One region of the Tsukamurella sp. II2bb genome, then DNA from elsewhere that is predicted to be linked to it. Evidence: predicted binding sites of a transcription regulator. Region 1 holds the regulator's gene; the other holds the start of a gene.
What was found. The regulator LexA, encoded in region 1, represses DNA repair genes until DNA is damaged. The targets are predictions, from matches to a motif close to CGAACANNTGTTCG.
Positions count from the first base shown of each region.

Region 1 (11,027 bases):
AGCACTCGCATGGCGAACTCCGGTTCGTCGGCGGCGAACGCGGCGAGCGGCGGATACTCCCGGACCTCGTGCGCCAGGCGGGTGAAGGACCGCAGGAAGGCGGCGCGATCGCGACTCGGCTCGTCGGCCTCGACCCGGGTGATCGCCTGCGCGATGCCGAGCCAGATGGCCTCTCCGACCACCTGTTCCCGCCCGTCGAACCACCGGTAGAGCGTGGCCCTGCCGACGCCGCTCGCCTTCGCCAGCTGTCCCAGATCGATCCGCCGCCCCGCGCGGAACCAGTGCGCGGCGCGGCGGATCACCTCGATCTGCTTGTCGCCGTGCTCCGGATGAGACATACTCGTATTTTGTCTCGCCAGTGCGAGGGTGTCAACGAGCGGAGGACCCGGATGGACGTGACGTTCACAGCGGCGGAGGAGGCGTTCCGCGAGGAGGTGCGGCAGTTCCTGGACACGCACCTCACCGACGATCTGCGCGCCGCCGGCGACCTCGCCACCAGTGTCTACTCCGAGCACGAGGCGAGCCTGGCCTGGCAGGCGATCCTGCACGAGCGCGGCTGGGCGGCGCCCGCGTGGCCCGTGGAATGGGGCGGCTGCGACTGGACAGTCGCGCAGCACTACATCTTCGCTCGGGAGTCCGTGCTGGCCGGCGCACCGTTCCTCTCGCCGATGGGGATCCGGATGGTGGCGCACGCGATCATCCGGTTCGGGACGGAGGAGCAGAAGCGGTTCTTCCTGCCCGGCATCCTCGACGCCTCGGTCTTCTTCTGTCAGGGCTACTCCGAGCCCGAGTCGGGATCGGACCTGGCGTCGCTGTCGATGCGTGCCGAGTCCGACGGGGACGATCTGGTCCTGACCGGTTCGAAGATCTGGACCACCCACGCGCGGGAGGCGAACTGGATGTTCGCCCTGGTCCGCACGTCGAAGCAGGAGCGCAAGCAGCAGGGCATCACCTTCCTGCTGGTGGACATGACGGCGCCCGGCATCGAGATCCAGCCGCTGGTCATGGCCTCCGGCGAGGAGGTGCAGAACGTCGTCTTCTTCGACCACGTGCGGGTGCCGAAGGCCAACGTGCTCGGCAGGATCGACGACGGCTGGACCGTCGCGAAGTACCTCCTCGAGTTCGAGCGCGGCGGCGGCGCATCGGCGCCGTGGCTGCAGGTGTCGCTCGACCGTCTCGCCGAACGGGCGGCGACGGTGCCGGGCCGGGCGGGCCGCCCCCTGTCCGAGGACGACGACTTCCGGCTGCGGCTGGCCGAGCTGCAGGCGCGCGTGGACGTGCTGGAGATCCTCGAGCACCGCTCGCTCGCCGTGCTCGCCGCCGGGGGCAATCCCGGGCCGGCGGCATCGATGCTCAAGATCCTGGGAACCGAACTGAGCCAGGCGGTCACGGAGTTCATCCACCTCAGCGCGGGCCCGCGCGGCCGGGTCTACCAGCCGCACGTCACCCGCCCGGGCGGACCCGTGGTCGACTACCTCCCGCCGGCCGACGGCGCGCACAGCGGTGACCCGTGGCAGGCCGTGGCGCCGCTGCGCTATTTCAACGATCGTGCGGGCTCGATCTACGCGGGCTCCAACGAGATCCAACGGAACATCCTGGCGAAAGCGGTATTGGGGCTGTAGATGGACTTCACACTCACCGACGAACAGACGATGCTGCGCGACGCCGTGCGGTCCTACCTCGCCGGACGCTATCCGCTGGCGCCGTCGCGGAGCGCCGCGCGCTCGGCGGAGCGCTGGCAGCCGTCCGTCTGGGAGGCCTTCGCCTCCGAGCTGGGCATTCTCGCCGCGCTGGTGCCCGAATCACTGGGCGGGCTGGGCGGCGGGCCCGAGGAGATGATGGTGATCGCCGAGGCGCTCGGCGGAGCGCTCGTGGTCGAGCCGTACATCGGCACCGCCGTCGTGGGTGCCGCCCTGCTCCGCGAATCGGGCGGCCCGGTCGCCGACGGGCTGCTGGCGTCCATCGCCGAGGGCGGCGCGCGGATCGCCTTCGCCCTGACCGAACCCGAGTCGGGACGCGAGAGCTGGGACGTCCGGATGCGGGCGCTATCCGACGGTGACGGCTACCTCCTGTCCGGGGCGAAGATCGTGGTCGCCGACCTGCCCCTGGCGACGCACCTGATCGTGGCCGCACGCACCGGCGGCGACCGACTCGATCGCGACGGCCTCTCACTCTTCCTCATCGAGTTCGACCCGCAGTCCCCGCCCGCCGGGATGAGCGCGCACTACTTCCGCACGATCGACGATCACCACACCGGCGACCTGGTGCTGCGCGACGTCCGGGTGCCGGCCGCCGCGCTGCTCGGCGCCGAGGGCGGAGCGTGGGAGGTGATCGAACGCGCCCTCGACGACGGTGCCGCCGCCGTGTGCAGCGAGGCGGTCGGGATCATGCGGCGTGTGGTAGCTGAGACCGTCGAGTACGCCAAACAACGCCGGCAGTTCGGTGTGCCGATCGGTTCGTTCCAGGCGCTGCAGCACCGCATGGTGGACATGTCGCTCGAACTCGAACAGGCCGTGGCGGCGACCTATCTCGCGATCCTCCACCTGGACGCCGATCCGCAGGTACGGCGGAGGGCCGTCTCCGCGGCGAAGATCACGATCGCGCGGGCGGCGCGATTCGTGGGCCAGAACGCCGTGCAACTGCACGGTGGTATGGGCATGACGGAGGAACTCGCGATCGGTCACTGCTTCAAGCGGCTCACCGCGATCGAGACCGAGTTCGGTTCCGCGACGGACCACCTGCGCAGATACGCGGACGTCAGATCCGGCGCATGACCGTCACGACCTTGCCGAGGATCACCGCGTCGTTGCCGTGGATCGGGTCGAACGCCGGGTTGTGCGGCATCAGCCAGATGTCGCGCCCGGTGCGGCGGAAGGTCTTGACCGTGGCCTCGCCGTCGAGCATCGCGGCAACGATGTCGCCGTTCTCCGCCACGGACTGCTGCCGTACGACCACCCAGTCACCGTCACAGATCGCGGCATCGGTCATCGACTCGCCCACCACCTTGAGCAGGAAGAGCGAGCCCTCGCCCACGAGCTCGCGGGGGAGGGGGAAGATCTCCTCGACCGCCTCCTCGGCGAGGATCGGCCCGCCGGCGGCGATCCGCCCGAGGACCGGGACGAAGGCGGGTTCCGGCATCCGGTCCTCGTCCTCCATGACCTTCTGAATGACCTGAGCGGTGCGCTCCTCGGCGCCCTGGACGTTCACGGCGCGGGGGCGGTTCGGGTCGCGGTGCAGAAAGCCGAGGCGCTCCAGCGTGCGGAGCTGATGGGCGACCGACGACGTGGACGTGAGCCCCACCTCGTCACCGATCTCGCGGATGCTGGGCGGGTACCCGCGCTCGCGCACGGAACGGCGGATCACTTCGAGGACCTGCTTCTGGCGGCGGGTGAGGTGATCCTCGGAGACGTTGCCCTGCGCATCGCGGAAGCGCTTGTCCCGGTGCTGAACCTGTCGTTCTTCTGTCATGTGTCGCTCCTCACGCCCGTTCTGTTCCGCCTCCACTCTAGTCCAGCTCGGACGTGCTGACAAACATCTGTTCGAGAAATTTCTCCGCGTGTCTTCCGCTCGCCACGGGGGTGTGGTAGAAATCGAACAGAAGTTCTCTCGAACACCTGCACGCACTCCGGTGTGACTGGTGGGGCTGGATGGAAAAACTTGTCAGTCCCCTCCGATAGACCTGTGGTGAGCGAGAAGGAACCGCTACCGATGTCAGGAGAGACCATGACCGCGATCATCGATCGAGACGTCATCACCGCAGCACAGAACGATGGCGCCCCGGCGCCGGCACTCGTGCGGCACGGCTCCGCCGCTGCTGATCGTCGCGGCGCCACCCGTGCTCGCGGGGTCTCGCCCCGGCTCGCGCGCAGCCGTTCGTCGGAGTCCTCGGCCCTTTCGATCACCCCGTCGAACGGGAGTGCCGAGGGGCTTGTTCGAACGGTGCCGGCGGCCGTCCGGGTGACGGGCGCGCGCGGATCCGCTCGGCGCACCGTCGAACGTCCGGGCGTGCGTTCGGCGGCTCGGCGCGCACCGCTCGGCGCCTCGCGGGTCGGGGGCTGCGCCCGCCGCACCCCGGGTCCGTCGATCGCCGCGTGCGTGCTGTTCGCCGCCGGGGTCTTCGCCGCGCTGCTGGTGCTCTTCGGCGGGGCTCCGCAGGCGGAGCCGGCACCGGCGGGCGCCGCGCAGCCCGCGCTGACGTCGGTCGTCACGGTGCGCTCCGGCCAGAGCCTCGAGCAGATCGCCCGCGAGATCGCCCCCGGGCGGGCGCCCGCCGCGGTGATCGCCGAGATCAGCGAGATCAACGGCCTGCAGGACGGCCGTGTCCACCCGGGCCAGACCCTGGTCACGCCGCGGTACTGACCGATCATCAGCGAAGGAGATGCGACGATGACCACCCTCATCTCGATAGTGGATTCCCGGCAGCGCGGGCGCTCGGCCCACCTCGGCAACGTGCTGCCGTTCCCGTCCCGCGTATCCTCAAGGGCGAGATCGCGGGGCGCGGCGGTGGCAGGGGCCACCGTGCTGCAGCTGCCCCGCCGGACGTCCGAGCGCAGCCGCGCGGGAGGTGGACCCATGTACTGCCCGTTCTGCAAGAACGAGGACACGCGTGTGGTCGATTCACGTGTCTTCGACGACGGCCAGGGCATCCGCCGGCGCCGCTCCTGCAATGCGTGCGGTCGCCGCTTCACCACCGTCGAGAGCGCCGTCATGGCCGTCGTCAAGCGCAACGGCGTCACCGAGCCCTTCAGCCGGGAGAAGGTGGTCAAGGGCGTGCGCCGCGCGTGCCAGGGTCGCGATGTGGCCGAGGACGATCTGCACAAGCTCGCGCAGCAGGTCGAGGAGGCCATCCGGGCCACCGGCGTGGCCGAGGTCCCGGCCAACGAGGTCGGTCTCGCGATCCTCGGCCCGCTCCGGGATCTCGACGAGGTCGCCTACCTGCGCTTCGCCTCGGTGTACCAGGGCTTCTCGTCCATCGAGGACTTCGAGGCCGCGATCCGCGATCTGCGTGCCCGCGCCGCCGCGGCGGACCCCACCGACGCGGCGTAGCTGGCACTGTTCCTCGGCCGAGGGCCCTCAGCCGAGGGCGGCGATCGCGCCCAGCACCTTCTTCTCGGAGACGGAGCCGACCGTCCCCAGTGACTGCGCGAACAGGCTCACGCGGAGTTCCTCGATGAGCCAGTGCACCTGCTCCAGCGCGGCGTCCCGGCGGTGTTCGGGGAGGGTGTCCAGCTTCGAGGTGAGGGCGGCGTAGACCCGGTCGAGCGTCGCCATCCCGCGATCGTCCCGGTCGATCGAGCCGGGCAGCGCCGCCCACCGTGCCGCCGCTGCGGCGGCGTACCTCGGGAGGTGCTGCAGATGCACGCCGGGCGTCGCGGCGACGAAACCCGGGAACAGGAGGGCGTCCAGCTGCTCCGCGATGTCCTCCGCCGCGTCTCGCATCGCAGGCGGCGCCGAGGCGATCGCGCCGCGGACCTCCGTCACGGTGGCCACGGCGGTCGCCACGTGCGCGAAGTCCTGCTGCAGCTCGGCGCCGAGCCCCGCCCGCACCGTCGCGGCGAGGGCGGCGAACTCGTCCGGAGTCCACGCCAGGCCCGCGCGGGCGCGCAGATCGGTGATCGCGCGGCGCCGGCAGTCGGCCAGGAGGTCCATCGGCGTCGCGTAGGGGCTCTGCGAGAGCGCGAGCCGCTCCCGCTGTCCGACGGACTGGAGGACCGATTTGTGCGCCGCCGGAAGGACGTTCGCCAGCAGCACGTCCAACGCGGCGCCCATGAGCGCCCGCTGCTCCGCCTCGGCGGCCACCACCTTCACGCCGGCCCGGTCACCGTCGGGATAGAGCGTGCCGAATCCGGTGACCCGGCTGCCCCGCACCTCGGTGTCGACGGTGCGCGGCACATCGCCGAGTGTCTCCGCCGTCCACTGCTTCGCCGGCGCCCGTTCGTAGGCGCCGGCCCGCGAGGAGAGGTCCCGCTGCACGGCCGCGCCGAGCTTGCGCTTGAGCGCGTCCAGGTCCTTGCCGGAGCCGAGGACCCGCCCGTCGTCGCCGATCACCGTGAATGTCACGCGCAGGTGATCCGGGACGGCGGCGGGGGAGAAGTCGCCCCCACGGATCACCGTGCCGGACAGCTGCGTGAGCTCGCGCGCCAATCCCTCGGTGAGCGGCTCGGCGCGAGGCGTCAGCCGCGCGAGCGCGGCCGCGGCGAAGTCCGGCGCGGGCACGACCTCGCGGCGCAGCTGCTTGGGCAGCGACTTGATGAGCGCGACCGCCAGTTCCTCCCGCATGGCGGGGACGAGCCACTCGAAGCCGTCCGCGCGCACCGTCGCGAGGTCCTTCACCGGGATCCGCGCGGTCACGCCGTCGTCCGCCGCGCCCGGCTCGAACCGGTACTTCAGCGGCATCTCGATGCGGCCCTGCAACCACGTCGTCGGATAGGCCTCGGCCGTCACCTCGGCGGCACCGTCGGAGAGTAGATCGTCCTCGGTGAAGTCGAGGAGGGCGGGATCGGTGCGCGAGGCCTTTTTCCACCAGGAGTCGAAGTGCCGCGCCGAGACGATGCCCTCCGGCACCCGGCGGTCGTAGAAGTCGAACAGGCCGTCCTCGTCGACGACGATGTCGCGGCGGCGCGCCTTGTCCTCGAGGTACTCCGCGTCGTCGAGGAGTGCCCGGTTGCGGGCGAAGAAGGGATGCCGCGTGCGCCATTCGCCCTGCACGAGCGCGTGCCGGATGAACAGCTCCCGGGCGACGACGGGATCGATCCGCCCGTAGTTCACCGTGCGATCGGCGACCAGCGGCACACCGAAGAGCGTCACCCGCTCCTTCGCCAGCACGGCCTCCCGTTTGGTGGACCAGTGCGGCTCGGAGTAGTGGTGCTTCGCGAGCGGCCCCGCCAGCTTCTCCGCCCACTCCGGCTCGATCTTCGCGACGGTCCGCGCGAACAGCCGCGAGGTCTCCACGAGCTCGCCGGCCATGACGAACCGCGGCGGCTTCTTCGCCAGCGCCGAGCCGGGGAAGACGAGGAACTTCGCATTGCGGGCGCCCAGGAACTCCCTGCCGTCCGGCTCGCGCAGCCCGATCTGGGAGAGCAGCCCGGCCAGCATCGCCTGGTGGATCTTCTCGGGCGACGGTGCGGGCTCCCGGCCCAGCGATTCGACCTTCCAGCCCAGGTCCCGGCAGATCTGCCGGAGCTGCCCCTGCAGGTCCTGCCATTCGCGGATCCGCACGTAGTGCAGGAACTCCCGCTGGCACTCGCGGCGGAAGGCGCTCGAGCTGAGCTCGGCCCGGCGGTCGCCGAGGTGGCGCCACAGGTTGAGGTAGGAGAGGAAGTCCGAGGTGGGGTCGGCGAACCGGGCGTGCATCTGATCGGCGGCCTGACGGTGCTCGGCCGGCCGCTCGCGCACGTCCTGGATCGACAGGCCCGCGACGATGACGAGGACCTCGGGCAGCACGCCGAATTCGCGGGCCGCGACCAGCATCCGCGCCATTCTGGGGTCCACGGGAAGGTCCGCGAGCTGGCGGCCGACGGCGGTGAGCCGTTTGTGGCCCTCCTTGGCGTCTTCGAGAGCACCGAGTTCCTCGAGCAGGGCGGTGCCGTCGCGGACGGCGCGCTCGTCGGGAGGCTGCACGAACGGGAAGGCGGAGACCTCGCCGAGTTCGAGGGCCGTCATGGACAGGATGACCGAGGCCAGGTTGGTGCGCAGGATCTCGGGATCGGTGTAGACGGGCCGCGCGTCGAAGTCGTCCTCGGAGTAGAGGCGGATCGCGATGCCGTCGGAGGTGCGGCCGCAGCGCCCGGACCGCTGCTGTGCCGACGCCTGCGAGATCGGCTCGATCGGCAGTCGCTGCACCTTCGTGCGCAGCGAGTACCTGGAGATGCGTGCGGTGCCCGTGTCCACGACGTACTTGATGCCCGGCACCGTGAGTGAGGTCTCCGCGACGTTGGTGGACAGGACGATCCGGCGCCCCGTATGCGGTGCGAAGACGCGGTGCTGCTCGGCGGAGGACAAGCGGGCGTAGAGCGGCAGGATCTCCGTTCCGGGCTTGACGTGCGCGGCCAGTGCCTCGGCGGCGTCGCGGATCTCGCGCTCGCCGGAGAGGAAGACCAGCACGTCGCCGGGGGCCTCCCGGGAGAGCTCGTCGACCGCATGCACGATGCCGGTCACCTGGTCGAGCGGCTCGGTGTCGTCGGTCATCTCGTCGAGCGGCCGGTACCGGATCTCCACCGGGTAGGTGCGGCCGCTGACCTCGATGACGGGGGCGGGGGCACCGTCGGGCTTCGCGAAGTGGGCCGCGAACCGCTCCGGCTCGATGGTCGCCGAGGTGACGATCACCTTGAGATCGGGCCGGCGGGGGAGGATCTGCCGCAGGTAGCCGAGGAGGAAGTCGATGTTGAGGCTGCGCTCGTGCGCCTCGTCGATGATGATCGTGTCGTAGTCGCGCAGCAGCCGGTCGCGCGTGAGTTCGCGGAGCAGGATGCCGTCGGTCATGAGCTTGACCGAGGTCTTCGGCGAGACCCTGTCGGTGAACCGGACCGCGTACCCGACGGCCTCGCCCAGCTCCGTCTTCGTCTCCTCGGCGATGCGTTCGGCGACGCTGCGCGCGGCGAGCCGCCGGGGCTGGGTGTGGCCGATCATCCCGCGTACGCCACGGCCGAGTTCGAGGCAGATCTTGGGCAGCTGGGTGGTCTTCCCCGAGCCGGTCTCGCCGGCCAGGATGATCACCTGGTTCTCGGCGATGGCCTTGGCGATCTCCTCGCGCCGTGCGCTGACGGGCAGGTTCTCGGGGTAGACGATCGCCGGCACGGCGTCGCGGCGCTCGGCGAAGCGTCCCCGCGCGGTCTCGATCTCGCGGGCCAGCTTCGGCAGGTCGGACGGCTTTGCGCGCCCCAGTCGGGCACGCAGGCGCGTCTCGTCCCGGAGGGTGAGCGCGGGGTCGGCGTCCGTGCCGAGCGCGGCGTACAGATCGCGCTTCGTGGAAGGGAGGAGCTGTCCGTCGTCTGCGTCCCTTCGTACGGCGCGCGCCTGCTGCTCAGTCATTTGCTCTATTTTATGCCTATGAGCGGACAGGGACCCACGACCTCATCGGCACTCTGGCACGGCTTCGCCGACATGGGCGCCGTGCAGCGCGACGGCGCCTTCGTCTTCGCCCGCGGCGAGGGCGCGTACGTCTTCGACACCGACGGCAACCGGTACCTGGATGCGACCGCCGGACTGTGGTTCGCCAACGTCGGCCACGGCCGGGCGGAGGTCGCTGACGCGGTGCGCGACCAGCTGCTCCAGGTGGCGCACGTCACCGGCTTCGGCGATGCCGCGACCGACACGACGGTGGCGCTGGCGAACCGCCTGCAGTCGATCGCCCCCGTGCCGGACAGCAAGATCTTCTTCACCTCCGGCGGCTCCGACTCGGTCGACTCCGCGATCAAACTCGCCCGCCGGTACTGGCAGGAGAAGGGGCGACCGGGGAAGAAGCTGATCGTCGGGCGGTCCAACGCCTACCACGGCATGCACGTGGGCGGCACCTCGCTCGGCGGCATCCCGGTGAACGCCGAAGGCTACGGCGGGGTGCTCTTCGACGACACGGCGACCATCGCCTGGGACGACGCGAAGGAACTACTGGGCCTCATCGAGCGCGTCGGCGCGGACTCGATCGCCGCGTTCGTCGCCGAACCCGTGATCGGTGCCGGCGGCATCCTGCCTCCGCCCGAGGGATATCTGCGCGAGGTGCGCGAGATCTGCCGCGAGCACGACGTCCTGTTCATCGCCGACGAGGTGATCACCGGCTTCGGGCGGATCGGCGGCGCATGGTTCGCGTCCAGCCGGTTCGATCTGCAGCCCGACCTGATGACCACGGCGAAGGGGCTCACCAGCGGCTACGTCCCGATGGGGGCGCTCTTCGTCGCCCCGCAAGTCGCTGAGCCCTTCTACGCCGGCGGCGTCTGGTGGCGCCACGGCTACACCTACGGCGGCCACGCTGCGGCCGCGGCGGCGTCGATGGCGGTTCTCGACATCATGGAGCGGGAGAACCTCGTGGTCGAGGCGTTGCGTCTCGAAGGAACGCTCCTGCGCGAGCTGTCCGCGCTCGGCGATCATCCGAAGGTCAAGGAGGTGCGCGGCGGCGTCGGCGCGGTCGCCGGCGTGCAGTTGCACGAGCCCGCGGAGGCCATGGCGATGGTGAAGAAGCTCCGGGCGCAGGGCGTCTCGGGGCGCGCCGCCGGCCTCGGCACGCTGCAGTACTCCCCGGCGCTGGTCGCGACCGACGATCAGATCGCCGAGATCGCGGCGGCGACGCGACGGGCCCTCGACGCCTGACGGCGCGGCGCGGCACCGCCGCCGCGCCGGGCCCGGGCGGGCCGGGGGCGGGGCCCGGCACCGTCGGGCCTGCCGGGTTGCACGGGGTTGCACGGCGATTGTGAACGATTCGTACCCGTGCGTAATGTGGTCCATGCCACACTTTCGGGCGTGAACGAAGACGAAACGGCAGCGGTCTACCGACGCGCCTACGACAGCAAGGAATTCCACGAGCTCCGCCGCAGGCTGGCGCTGTTCGTGATCCCGATCTCCGTGGCCTTCCTGCTCTGGTACGTCCTGTACGTGCTGCTGGCCACCTACGCGCACGAGTTCATGAGCCACAAGCTCGTCGGCAACATCAACGTGGCCCTGGTGATGGGTCTGGGGCAGTTCGTGACCACGTTCGCGATCACCTGGGCGTACGTCCGGTTCGCGAACAACACGGTCGACCCGATGTCCACGGGCCTGCGTGAGCACATCGAGGGCGAGCTCAAGGCCGGGGAGGCGGGCCGGTGACCGATCTCCTCGCCTGGGAACCGGGCACGATCACGGTCGGCCAGCAGGTCGGCTCCACCGCTCTGAACATCCTCGTCTTCATCCTGTTCATCGGCGTCACCATGGGCCTGGTCATCAAGGCCAGCCGCACCACGAAGAAGGCCACCGACTTCTACACCGGCGGCGCCACGTTCACGGGCCCGCAGAACGGCTTCGCCATCGCCGGCGACTACCTCTCGGCCGCCAGCTTC
Region 1 covers NZ_JBYPZI010000008.1:151,901-162,927, forward strand. Annotated here, with positions in the region: gene AC21LY_RS18030 (TetR/AcrR family transcriptional regulator) at 1-338, opposite strand, end outside; gene AC21LY_RS18035 (acyl-CoA dehydrogenase family protein) at 390-1,622, shown strand; gene AC21LY_RS18040 (acyl-CoA dehydrogenase family protein) at 1,623-2,774, shown strand; gene lexA (transcriptional repressor LexA) at 2,758-3,468, opposite strand; gene AC21LY_RS18050 (LysM peptidoglycan-binding domain-containing protein) at 3,724-4,359, shown strand; gene nrdR (transcriptional regulator NrdR) at 4,573-5,046, shown strand; gene hrpA (ATP-dependent RNA helicase HrpA) at 5,074-9,030, opposite strand; gene AC21LY_RS18065 (aminotransferase family protein) at 9,049-10,302, shown strand; gene AC21LY_RS18070 (DUF485 domain-containing protein) at 10,453-10,797, shown strand; gene AC21LY_RS18075 (solute symporter family protein) at 10,794-11,027, shown strand, end outside.

Region 2 (11,027 bases), on a different contig from region 1:
AGTGCGGTGCCGGACGACAGCGGCCAGCCCACCACCCCGAAGACGCCGACGGCGGCGGCCAGGGCGGGCGCGCTCAGCCAGGGCAGGCCGGCGTCGGCACTGCCGACCTCGACTCCCCCGATCTGCAAGTCCCCCAGGATCAGTGACGCGACCAGGATGACGATCCCGACCACGGCACAGACTGCGAAAACGGTAACCACGGGCGCCTCCTCTGCGCTCGGATCTCCCGTTTGCAGAATAGCAAATAATGCGTATGAGGCGCGCCCGTTCACACCTCGCGCGCGCGGCCGAGCTCGCGCGGACCGCGGCCGGGCAGGCCGTCGAGCGGCTCGTACGCCACATCGAGCGGCTCCTGGCCGGGGCCCGAGCGCCCGGCGCCCGGAACAGGGCCGGAGGGGTCGACACCAGGGGCGGTAGGCGCACCGTCGTCCGACGGTGCGGGGACGCTCTGTTCGATGGATCCGACGGTGACCTTGCGCGTGCGGCGCATCGAGAAGGTGACCTCCTCGACCTCCTCGTAGGACTGCTGCACCGTCCGGGTCCCGCCACCAGGGAGGACGCGCGCCACGACCGGCGGCATCAGCGGTCGCACGAAGCCCACGATCGTGCGCGCGGCCTCGTCGAGCACGGGCGGCACGAACGGGTTGGGGGTACGGACCTCGCGGGAGGGCGCCGCGGGCACCACCTCCGCCGTGCTGGCCGGCACCGGCAGATTCGTCTGGTCGGGCACGGTCTCGTCGGGCACGGTCGCCTCCTCGGCGGGCTCGGGGTCCTCGGAATCGTCGGGCGCCGTGGTCGCGGTGCCGAGTTGGGTCGCGGTGCCGGGTTCGACGGGGATCGGCCCCGTCGGCGACTCGTCGGCAGACCGCCGCACGTCGGGCCACCCGCCGGCCGAGTCCGCCGGCCGATCTGCGGCAGGGCGTGCCGCCTGCGCTGCGGCCAGGCTGGCCGCCTCCGCGGCGGCGGCGATCGGGAGGAAGTCCTCGTCGGGCGCGGGTTCGCGCGGCGTCGGACGGACGTAGCGGCGGGCGGACACCGCGACCGCCTCGAATCCCGCGGCCTCGAGCGCAGCGGCCCCGCGGGCCGCTCCGCCCACCACGGGCAGGACCTGCGTGGGCGAGTCCTCTGCGAGGGCCAGCTCCACGCGCCGCTGCTGGCTCCGTCGGTCGATCGCGAGCTGCGCCGCTGCGGCGAGCCGCTCGCTCTCGAGCTCCTGCCGGCGCCGGACGTCGCGGGCGGTGTCGCCCCGCCAGAGGCGCAGCAGCAGCGGCAAGAGCGCGAGCAGCACGCACACCAGGTCGGTCGTGAGCCGCAGCGCCGCCGACGCCGGGGAGTGCGCGGTGACGCCGCCGAGCGCCGTCCAACGTGCACCGAGACCGTCGTCCGCACCGGCGACGGCCTCGTCCTGCGCCGCTCGCAGGTCGGTCCGGGCCGCGGCGACCCGGGCGTCGAGTCCGGGTGACCGCGTGGCCCGAGCGGCCGTCGCCCGGTCCAGATCCGTCTGGGCGGCGGCGAGCCGCTGATTCGCGGTCCGCGTCTCGGGCCCCTGGCCCGCGACCCCGGTGATCGAGGTCTGCGGGCAGGCGGGGCCCGGCCGGTATTCGCAGCGTGCCACGACGAGCGCCTGGTCGCGGCGGCCCGACGCCTCCGCGACCGCGGTATCGAGCGCGGTCCGGTCGGCGCGGGCGGCGTCCAGGTCGGTCTGGGCGGCGCGCACCGCGGGTGCCGTCGCCGCGGCACGCTCGGCGTCCGCACGCAGACGGTCCTCGATCGCACCGTTCAGCACGAGCATCGAGACGAGCTCGCCGACCACGAGCCCAGCGACGACGAGGACGAGGATCCGGCTCGGTAGCGCAGCCCGGCGGCCCGGCCCAGCGACGGCGAGCCCGATCGCGCCGGTGACCAGCACGGCGATGACCGTGAGAACCAGGACCGTGGTCATGCCGCCTCCTCGTCGCGATAGAACTCCGCCGATCTTCTCTCACAGAGAATCGCAGCCCGGCCCCGTTCCCGCACAATCCTGTGGCCGCTTTCACAGCGCGGACTAGGGCGCGGACTACGCAGGGGAATCGGGTAGTTCTACGCATCCGGCACGGCCACCGGCGCAGCAGGCTGATGCCATGAGCACACCGTCTCCGGCGCCCAAGCCGACCACCGCCTACTTCGTCCAGTCCGCGATCGCCTTCGCCGTCTCGTCCGGCGCGCTCCTCATCGGCGCCTTCTACCTGCCGATGGACCCGTGGCAGCGGGGGTTCATGATCGTCGGCACGCTCTTCCTCATCACCAGCTGCTTCAACCTCGCGAAGGTCGTCCGGGACCAGCAGGAGGCGAACAGCATCCGCGTCCGCGTCGACGAGGCCCGGATCGACCGGCTCATGGCCGAGCACGATCCGCTGCGCAGCCTCGAGTGAACCGCCACGCACGGTGCCGGCCGGTCCATGCCGTCCCACTGAGGGCCCCTGCATCTCTGCTCCTCAGAAGGGTGGGGGTTTGAGCGGCGCGGTGTCGTCGTAGGCCTGGCCGGTGGCTTCGGCTTCGGCGCGTTCCTCCGCCCGCTGCCGGGCCCGGGCTTCGGCAGCTCGGCGTTCGCGGTGCTGCTGCCGCAGCAGCCGATTCTTAGTGCGCAGGGCACGGCGGGCCTTCGCTTTCCGTTTCGCCGCCGTCTGGAGTCCGTCGGGGCTCTTCGGTGTGGCGGGTGTGGGGTCGGGGGCGTCCCAGATGATCTTCTCCAGCCCGGGCAGGAGCTCACGGGCCGTACCGGGTGGGACGGTGTAGATCCCGCCGGCGGGGTGGCGCCATTCGACGGTCCCATCGGGCAGGAGATCGGAGAGCCACCCGGTTTCGGTTTTGATGCGGTGGTGGAATCCGCACAACGGCACCAGATTTCCCGGTCCGGCGCTGCCGGCGACGGTGGTCGCCCCACCCACCGTGGGGTCGTCGCGGTCGTACTCGGTGACGTGGTCGGCCTGGCACCGATCCGACGGCACACCACAGCCGGGGAAGACACACGTGGGATATGTCAGACGCATGACGAGTAGCTGATACCAGGTCGGCCGATACCCACCCGCACCCCGCGCATGGATCTCCCCAGTCGCGGGGTCCCGGCGCCCGAGGACCCGCCACTGCGTCCGCGCGGCGGCGATCAACTCCCCCGCCTGCCCGACCGTGACCGGCCCGGTGATCCCCGGCTCCCCGGCGAGGACCACCGCCCCGGAACTACGCCCCGCTCGCCCAGGGGACTCACCGCCCGCACCATCAGCATCATTGACATCACACTGGGCGCCTGGGTCAGCGACGTCAGCATCGGCACCTAGGACGTCGGTAGCGGCGGTGCCGTCACCATCGACGCCCGAGGCGTCGACGTCTGCGCTACTCGCAGCCGAGCCGGCAGCAGTGTCGGCGAGCGCGGCGTCCGCATCGGCGTCGTCAACCTCCACCTTGTCAACGTCCGCCTCGTCGGCGTCGCCCACGTCGGTGTCGCCAGCGGTGTCGGACTCGGATGCGGCGGGGGTGAACAGGTCCGGATCCTGCGAAGCATCCCCGGCGGCGGTGGTCGGATCGGCCTCGGCTGGGTGGATGTCGGCGAGGTCGGTCTCGTTGAGCACGATCACCGCCAACGCCTGAATCTCCTGCGACACCGCCCCGACCCGCGGACGGGCCTCCCGCAGCTCACACGAGTCCTTCCCACACAGGCACCCCAGGCTCTCGTAGCCCTCGGCGAGAGCGACCAGGGCAGCGACCTGCCGCTGCCCCAGCGTCCGCCCGTCATCGCGGCACACGGACCGCGCGACGGGGTTGATCTGCGCCGACAGACGCAACGCCTGATCCTTCGGCATCACCGCCTCCAAATCCACCAGGCCGTCCGTGCGGGCGTGGAACTCCAACCGTTTCCGCGGCGCCGCCGGTGGTGTCTGCCGCGCCGCGGCCGGGTCGATGCGGGTCAGGATCGTTCTCGCGGCGTCGGCGACCGCTCCCACCGTCAGCGACTGCCCGACCCGGTTGGTGAGCCAGCCGGTGACCTGCTCATCGAACACCACCGCGAGACCCTCATCCAGCACCGCAGCAGAAGCCCGCAGCACCTCCCGCACCACCGACAACCCCACCGCCCCGGACGCGAACAACCCGAACAACCTCGGGCAGCGCTCCCGCAGATCCAACCCCCGATGCACCGCCGACCCCGCCGCCATCCGACCCACCCCGAGCGCAGCACCGACCTCCGCCACCAACTCATCCCACTCATCGACGAACCGGCGCGAGGACGCCTCCCGCACCCGCCGGGCGTCATCGCGGAGCTCGTACAGCCGAGTCAGAACGGCGGAGCGTTCCGCCTCCAACTTGTTCTGTTCGACCGTCAACACCCGCAACCGCGAGAGCGCACCACCGGCAGTCAGCTCGGACACGACACCGTCGAACACCCCCGGCAGCGTGGTCACCACCCGCCGGCCCAGAGTGAAGGCGTCATCCGAACTGCTCATACCTTCGATTCTACCGACCACATTCGAACGACGATAGGGCTTGACAAGGCATTTCCACGACGACATGTTCGATATGAACCGGAACGTCCGACCGTGCCCCGGGAATCCCCGCCGGTCTCCGCGATCCCACCCCCACAGCCGGGCGACCACCGACGATGGACTGATGACACAGACGATGACGATGCGCGCACAGCGGTTCCACGCCGACACCAGGACGATCAGCGTGGAGGACGTGCCGATCCCCGAGCCCGGCCCCGGCGAGGTGCTGGTGAAGGTCGCGTTCTGCGGCATCTGCCACTCGGATCTCAGCCTGATCAACGGCACCTTCCCGGCGATGCTGCCGGAGGTCACGCAGGGGCACGAGGCCTCGGGAACCATCGCCAAGCTGGGGCCCGGCGTCACCGGGTGGGCCGAGGGCGACCGCGTCGTCGTGGCCGCGGGCCGACCCTGCACGACGTGCCCGGACTGCCGGCGCGGCAACTTCGCCGATTGCACGCAGATCCAGATCATGGCCTTCGCCTACGACGGCGCGTGGGCCGAGTACACCGTCGCCCAGGCTGCCGGGCTGACGCGCGTGCCGGACAACGTCCCCCTCGAACAGGCCGCGATCCTCGCCGACGCGGTGTCCACCCCGTACGGCGCCGTGGTGCGGACCGGGAAGGTCGGTATCGGCGAGTCCGTCGGGGTGTGGGGCCTGGGCGGGGTCGGCACGCACGTGGTGCAGCTGGCCCGCCTCGTCGGCGCGGCGCCGATCATCGCGGTCGACATCAATCCCGAGGTCCTGGAGCGCGCACTCGACCTCGGCGCGGACCACGCCTTCGACTCGCGGGACGAGCAGCTGGGCGCGAAGATCGCCGAGGCGACCGGCGGCCGGGGCCTCGCCGTCGCCTTCGACGCCGTCGGCCTCAAGGCCACCTTCGAGCAGGCGTTCGGCCACCTCGGCGTCGGTGGGCGCCTGGTCTCGGTGGGCATGAGCGATCAGGAACCGTCCGTGGGATCGACGACGATGCTCGGGTTGACCAAGAAGCAGGTGCTCGGGCACCTCGGCTACAAGAACGTCGACATCGAGACCCTGGCGACTCTCGTCTCACTGGGGCGGCTGGACCTGTCCCGGTCGATCAGCGGGATCGTGCCGCTGGAGGACATCGCGGAGGGCATCGAGCGCCTCGAGCGCCACGAGGGCAACCCGATCCGCCTGCTCGTGCAGCCCTAAAGAGCCGCAGCGAGATCCTCGCGCAGCGAATCCAGGGCGGGGGTCGCCCGGGGCGTCATGGCGCGCCAGGCGTCGAGGATCCGCAGGCTCTGCTCGGCGTGCCGGACGAAGTGGTTCCCGGCGAACTTCGGGAAGTCGAAGGGCACTCTCCGGCAGAGCATCCGCAGCACGGCCCGGACCACGACGGGCGGGGGCGCGGGCGCCGGGATCCCGACGTCCGCCCGCATCGCCTCCGCCATCGCCTTCCCCGGGCGCGAGAGCCGCCGTAGGAAGGTCGGCCAGTCGCCGCCGGCGATCGCCAGCTCGGCCGCGTAGGGCACCATCGCCACCCCCACGACGGCGACGGCCCGCGTCGGCGCCCGCCCGATGACCCCCGGGTACTCCGCGGCGAGGCGTCGCGGCAGGTCACGGTCGGACCCCTCGACCGCGACCGCGGCGAAGGCGGGCGCCAGCGGCGGCACCCAGTACTCGGCCCGCGTCTCCGTGCCGCGGGCGGTGGCGAAGGACAGCAGCCCGGGCGCGAGCGTCACGACGTCGGCATCGGGGAAGAGACGCTGCGCGACCGCCGCGTCGCCGATCACCGGGCTCGTCACGCCGACCACCGCGGGCCGGACGGCCGCGAGCGCCGCCGCGACACCGTCGTCCAGCTCGCCCGGCGCGGACGTCAGGATCAGCAGGTCGACGGTGCCGGGCCCCACGTCCGCGTACCCGACCACCGGGACGTGGGCGGCGGCACCGTCGGGCGCGATGCCGGTGAGGAGCACCCCGTCGCGCCGCGACGCGGCACGGACCTCGGCACCGGTCCCGGCGAGCAGCGCGCCCGCCGCGGCGGCCACCGCCCCGGCACCCTGGATGAGGACCCGTCCGCTCTCGCTCATACCCCAGTCATACCCCAGCGTCACCCCGCAGGCCGCTGGCCCGCAGCACCTGACGCTCGACGCCCGCGCGCAAGGCCTCCTCGCCGCCCACGAGCCGCACCCGCTGCCGAGCGCGGGTGATCGCGGTGTAGAGCAGCTCACGGGTGAGCAGCCGCGAGTCCGCCGGCGGGATCACCACCGACACCGCCTCGTACTGGCTTCCCTGGCTGCGGTGGATCGTCATCGCGTAGACGGTGCGGACCGCGACGAGCTGGTTCGGGTAGAGCAGCGCGACATCCGCGCCGCGCGCGAAAGCGGCCCGCAGGTCAGCAGGATCGCCGCCGTGCGCGATCACCACGCCGACGTCGCCGTTGTAGACCTTGGTGTCGTAGTCGTTCGCGGTCACCAGCAGGGGCTGCCCGGCGTACCAGCCGCCCCCGCCGCGCACGCCCGCCCACTCCTCGGCGAGCTGCGCCCACCGGGTCACCCCCGACGGGCCCTCCGAGTGCGCGCACAGCACCCGGTGCAGCTGCACGCCGGCGGCGGCCTCGGCGGCCGACCCGCGCTGCGCGGCGGCGACGGTGACCGCGCTCGCCCGTTCGACGTCGGCGCGCAGGCCGGCGAGATCGTCGGGCTCGCACCACTCGATCGCGCCGTCACCACCTGCGCGCGCCAGCTCGACCACGCGGTCCGCGTCCCCGCGGCGCACGGCGTCGGCGAGGTCGCCGAGCGCGCCGGCGAACCGGCGCCCGCGGCGCAGCCGGACGACCCCGCGTGCGGCGTCCGCCAGTTCGGCGGGATCGAGCGCGGCCTCGTCGGCGCCCGGGCGCGCGGCCTCGTCCTGCAGGAGCGCCTCCAGCTCCGGCGACGGTGCCATGGTCACCCCCCGCGCGACGAGGTCGCCCAAGACGGCGCCCGCGTCGACCGAGGCCAGCTGGTCGGGATCACCGACAAGGATCAGCCGGGCATCGGGCCGCAGCGCCTCGAGCAGGCGGCACATGATGGTCAGCGAGACCATCGAGGTCTCGTCGACCACGACGACGTCGTACGGCAGGTGATTGCCGGCGTCGTGCCGGAACCGGCTGGCGGTACCCGGCTTGAAGCCGAGCATCCGGTGGATGGTCTGCGCGGGGATCTCCCGCGGCAACCCCAGCGCCACGCCCTGCGCGCGCACCTCCCCGGCGAGCTGGGCCGCCGCGCGGCCGGTCGGCGCGGCGAGGCCCACCCGCAGGTCAGGGCCGTGCTGGTCGAACAGCAGCGCCAGGATCCGCGCGACCGTGTAGGTCTTGCCGGTGCCCGGGCCGCCGGCCAGCACCGTGGTCTGTCCGAGCACCGAGGCCGCGGCGGCGAGGCGCTGCCGGTCTGGGCCGGGCTCGGGGAACCGGATCCGCAGGCCCTCGCGCAGGCGCGCGGCGTCCACGCCGGGGGCCGCGCCGGCGCGGGCGTCGAGGATCGCGCGGACCGTCTCCTCCTGCCGGTGGTACCGGTCGAGGTAGAGCAGTTCGTCGCCGACGAGCCGGAGCGGCCGCAGCGGCCCCGCGGCACCGCCCACGACGAGCGGGCTCCGGCGCAGTCCGGCCAGGACCGTCTCGTCCTCCGGCCACGGCAAGGCGGCGACGTCGACGGCGGCCTCCCCGTCGACCGCCACGTCGCGCAGCCGGGAGAGCTCGAGGCAGACGGATCCGAGCCGCACGGCCCGGGTGGCGAGCGCGGCGGCGAGCAGCACGGCCTCGTCGGACTCGCCGCCGAGGCGGCCGAGTGTGGACGCGACGTGCACGTCGGCGGGGCCGAGGACGCCGGCCTCGGCAAAGGTCTCCAGTAGGGTCTCGGTCATCGCGAACCTCCCGCCAGCGCCTCGGAGACCGCGACGACGAGCGCCGCGGGCGGGTGCCACTCGAAGACCCCGGCACCCGGCGGGGTCTCGGGGCCGATCATCGCCCGCACGAAGTGGTACTGCACCACCCCCAGGTGGGTGGCCGGGGCGTAGCCGGGGACCCGCCAGGCCAGGAACCGGTGCAGCGCGACCGAGTACAGCAGCGCCTGCAGCACGTAATGCGAGGAGATCATCTCGCGCGCCATCGCCTCCGGCGTGTAGTCGGCGGTGGTGAGATCGCCCCGGGCCAGCCGGTTGGTCTTGTAGTCGACCACGGTGAACCGCGGGCCGCCGGGCGTCTGCACCCGCAGCACCGAGTCGATGCTGCCGGTGAGGTAGCCGCGCAGCGCGGCCCCGGGGACCTCGCGCAGCCGTTCCGCGTACGGGGCCAGCGGGTCGCCCGCGGGCAGGTGCTCGTCCAGCAGGTCGGCGATCGTGGCCAGGGTCGCCGCGGCGCCGAGGTCCGCACCGTCGTCGTCCGCGCCGAGTGGCAGCTCGAAATCGAGCTCGGCGAGGTGGTCGCCGGGCGCGATGTCGGCGAGCGTCAGGCGCGCGAGGTCCCCGGTGCCGAGCGGCGTCCGCAGCACCGCGACCAGCGCGGCGGCGACCTCCGCCGGATCGTCGCCGGTGGCGCCGAACTCGGCCGCCTCCCGGCACCGGGCGAGCACCTCCGCCGCCAGATCCGGCGCGCCGGTGTCGACGTGCTCGAGGATCTCGTGCACCAGGGTGCCGAAGACCGCGCCGCCGGACAGGCCGTTCATCAGCGACGACGGTGCCCCGTCCACCCGGGCCGCGGCGTCCGCCGGCTCCTCGGCCGGCTCGTCGTCGGTGATGGGTTCCTCCGGCTCGCTGCCGGTATCTGGCGCGGCCTCCGCCGGCCCGTGGGCGGCGTCGGCGACGAGCGCCGAATAGCTGGTGCGCCGCCACGTGGGGTCGATCCGGCGGTGGGCACGGCCGAGCTCGAGGGCCGGGTAGGCGCGGTCCTCGGGACGCCACGGCTCCGGCTTCGGCGCCGCGAGATCGACGGCCTCGATCGACACCGCCGCCGCGACGGGCGCCGCCCACTCCCGCAGCCTCGCCCCCACGTCGGCGTCGCGGGGAATCGATACCTGCGCCGCCGGGATTCGGCCGCCGCCCACGTCGGAGAACAGCAAACGATGCAGAGGCGAGCTCCGAGTGGTGGTACCGGGCGCCCACCACAGCACGAGGCGGGACTGCGCCCGGGTGGCGCCGACGTAGAACAGCCGCAGCTCCTCGGCCGCGGCCTCCTTCTGCGAGATCGCGTACCGGTCGGCGTACCCCGGGGCGTACTCGCCGCCGACGTCGATGAGCCGGTCGCCCTTCTCGTCGTGGAAGACGAAGGTCTTCTTGCCGCCGAAGGAACCGTCGTCCCAACCGAAGGGCAGGTAGACCACCGGGAACTGCAGGCCCTTGCTCGCGTGCACCGTCATCAGCTGGACCGCGGCGGTGTCGGTCGCGAGCCGCCGCGCGGGATCGGCGGTGCCGCCGAGGCCGGGGTCGGCGATGCGGTCGGCGAGCCATCGGGTCGCGGCGGCGAGCCCGAGCCCGAGCGTCACGGTGGCGTGCTGCACCAGTTCGGCGACGTGCCGCAGATCGGTGAGCGTCCGCTCGCCCCCGACGCGGCTGAGGAGCCGCGCGTCGAATCGGGAGCTGGTGGCGAGGGCGTCGAACATCGCCGCGAAGCCGGAGCGCGCGAAGATCCCGGCGAGCGTGCGCAGCCGGCCGCTGATCGCGGAGACCAGCTCATCGCCGCGCTCATCGAGGTCGCGGGCGGTGAACTCGAACAGCGGGGTGAGCGCGGCGAGCCGGGCCCGGTCGCTGCGGCCGGGGTTCTCCAGGGCCTGCAGCACGCGCAACCAGTCGACGGCGGCGGCCGTCGTGAAGACGCTCGCGCCGCCCGCGGCCACGGCGGGCACGCCGTAGTCCTGCAGCAAGGACTGCAGTTCGGCGACGTGAGCGTTCTTGCGCACGAGCACCGCGATGTCGCCGGGCCGCAGCGCCCGACTCTCCCCGGGCTCCGTCTCCAGTTGCTCACCCGCGGTGAGCGTGCGGGTGATGTCCGCGGCGGCGTCACGGAGGACGGCGGGACGCACGTTCCGCACGTACGGCGTGCCGGACTGGGTCTTCGGGCCCAGCCCGTTCGATCCGAGGTAGCGCAGCCGCAGGGGCGCGCCGCCGGGGAGCCGGGACGTCTCGCGATGCGCCTCGACGGATCCCGCGACGATGAGCGGGTCCCCGAACGCCACATCGCCGTAGAGGTGCTGCAACGCCGTGACCAGCGGCGCGTCGGACCGGCGGTTCACGTCCAGTTCCCGCTTGATGGTTCCCTCGAGACGGACGGCCCTGAGGTAGCTGGTCACCTCCGCGCCGCGGAAGGCGTAGATCGCCTGCTTCGGGTCGCCGACCAGCACGAGCGTGCTCGCACCGTGGAAGGCGTCGTGCAGGATGTCCCACTGCACGGGATCCGTGTCCTGGAACTCGTCGACGAGGACCACCGAATACAGCGCCTGCAGCCGGGCGCGCGCCCGGTGCCCGTGCTCTCGGTCGGTGAGGGCGTCGTGCAGCAGCCCCTGGAGGTCGTCGAAGTC
Region 2 covers NZ_JBYPZI010000002.1:406,948-417,974, forward strand. Annotated here, with positions in the region: gene AC21LY_RS08000 (NfeD family membrane protein) at 1-200, opposite strand, end outside; gene AC21LY_RS08005 (DUF4407 domain-containing protein) at 269-1,942, opposite strand; gene AC21LY_RS08010 (YiaA/YiaB family inner membrane protein) at 2,121-2,411, shown strand; gene AC21LY_RS08015 (HNH endonuclease signature motif containing protein) at 2,475-4,475, opposite strand; gene AC21LY_RS08020 (zinc-binding dehydrogenase) at 4,639-5,688, shown strand; gene AC21LY_RS08025 (hypothetical protein) at 5,685-6,566, opposite strand; gene recD (exodeoxyribonuclease V subunit alpha) at 6,574-8,379, opposite strand; gene AC21LY_RS08035 (UvrD-helicase domain-containing protein) at 8,376-11,027, opposite strand, start outside.
Region 2: AC21LY_RS08015 (HNH endonuclease signature motif containing protein) is a predicted target of LexA. The motif match lies at 4,533-4,546, and genes of this name have one in related genera.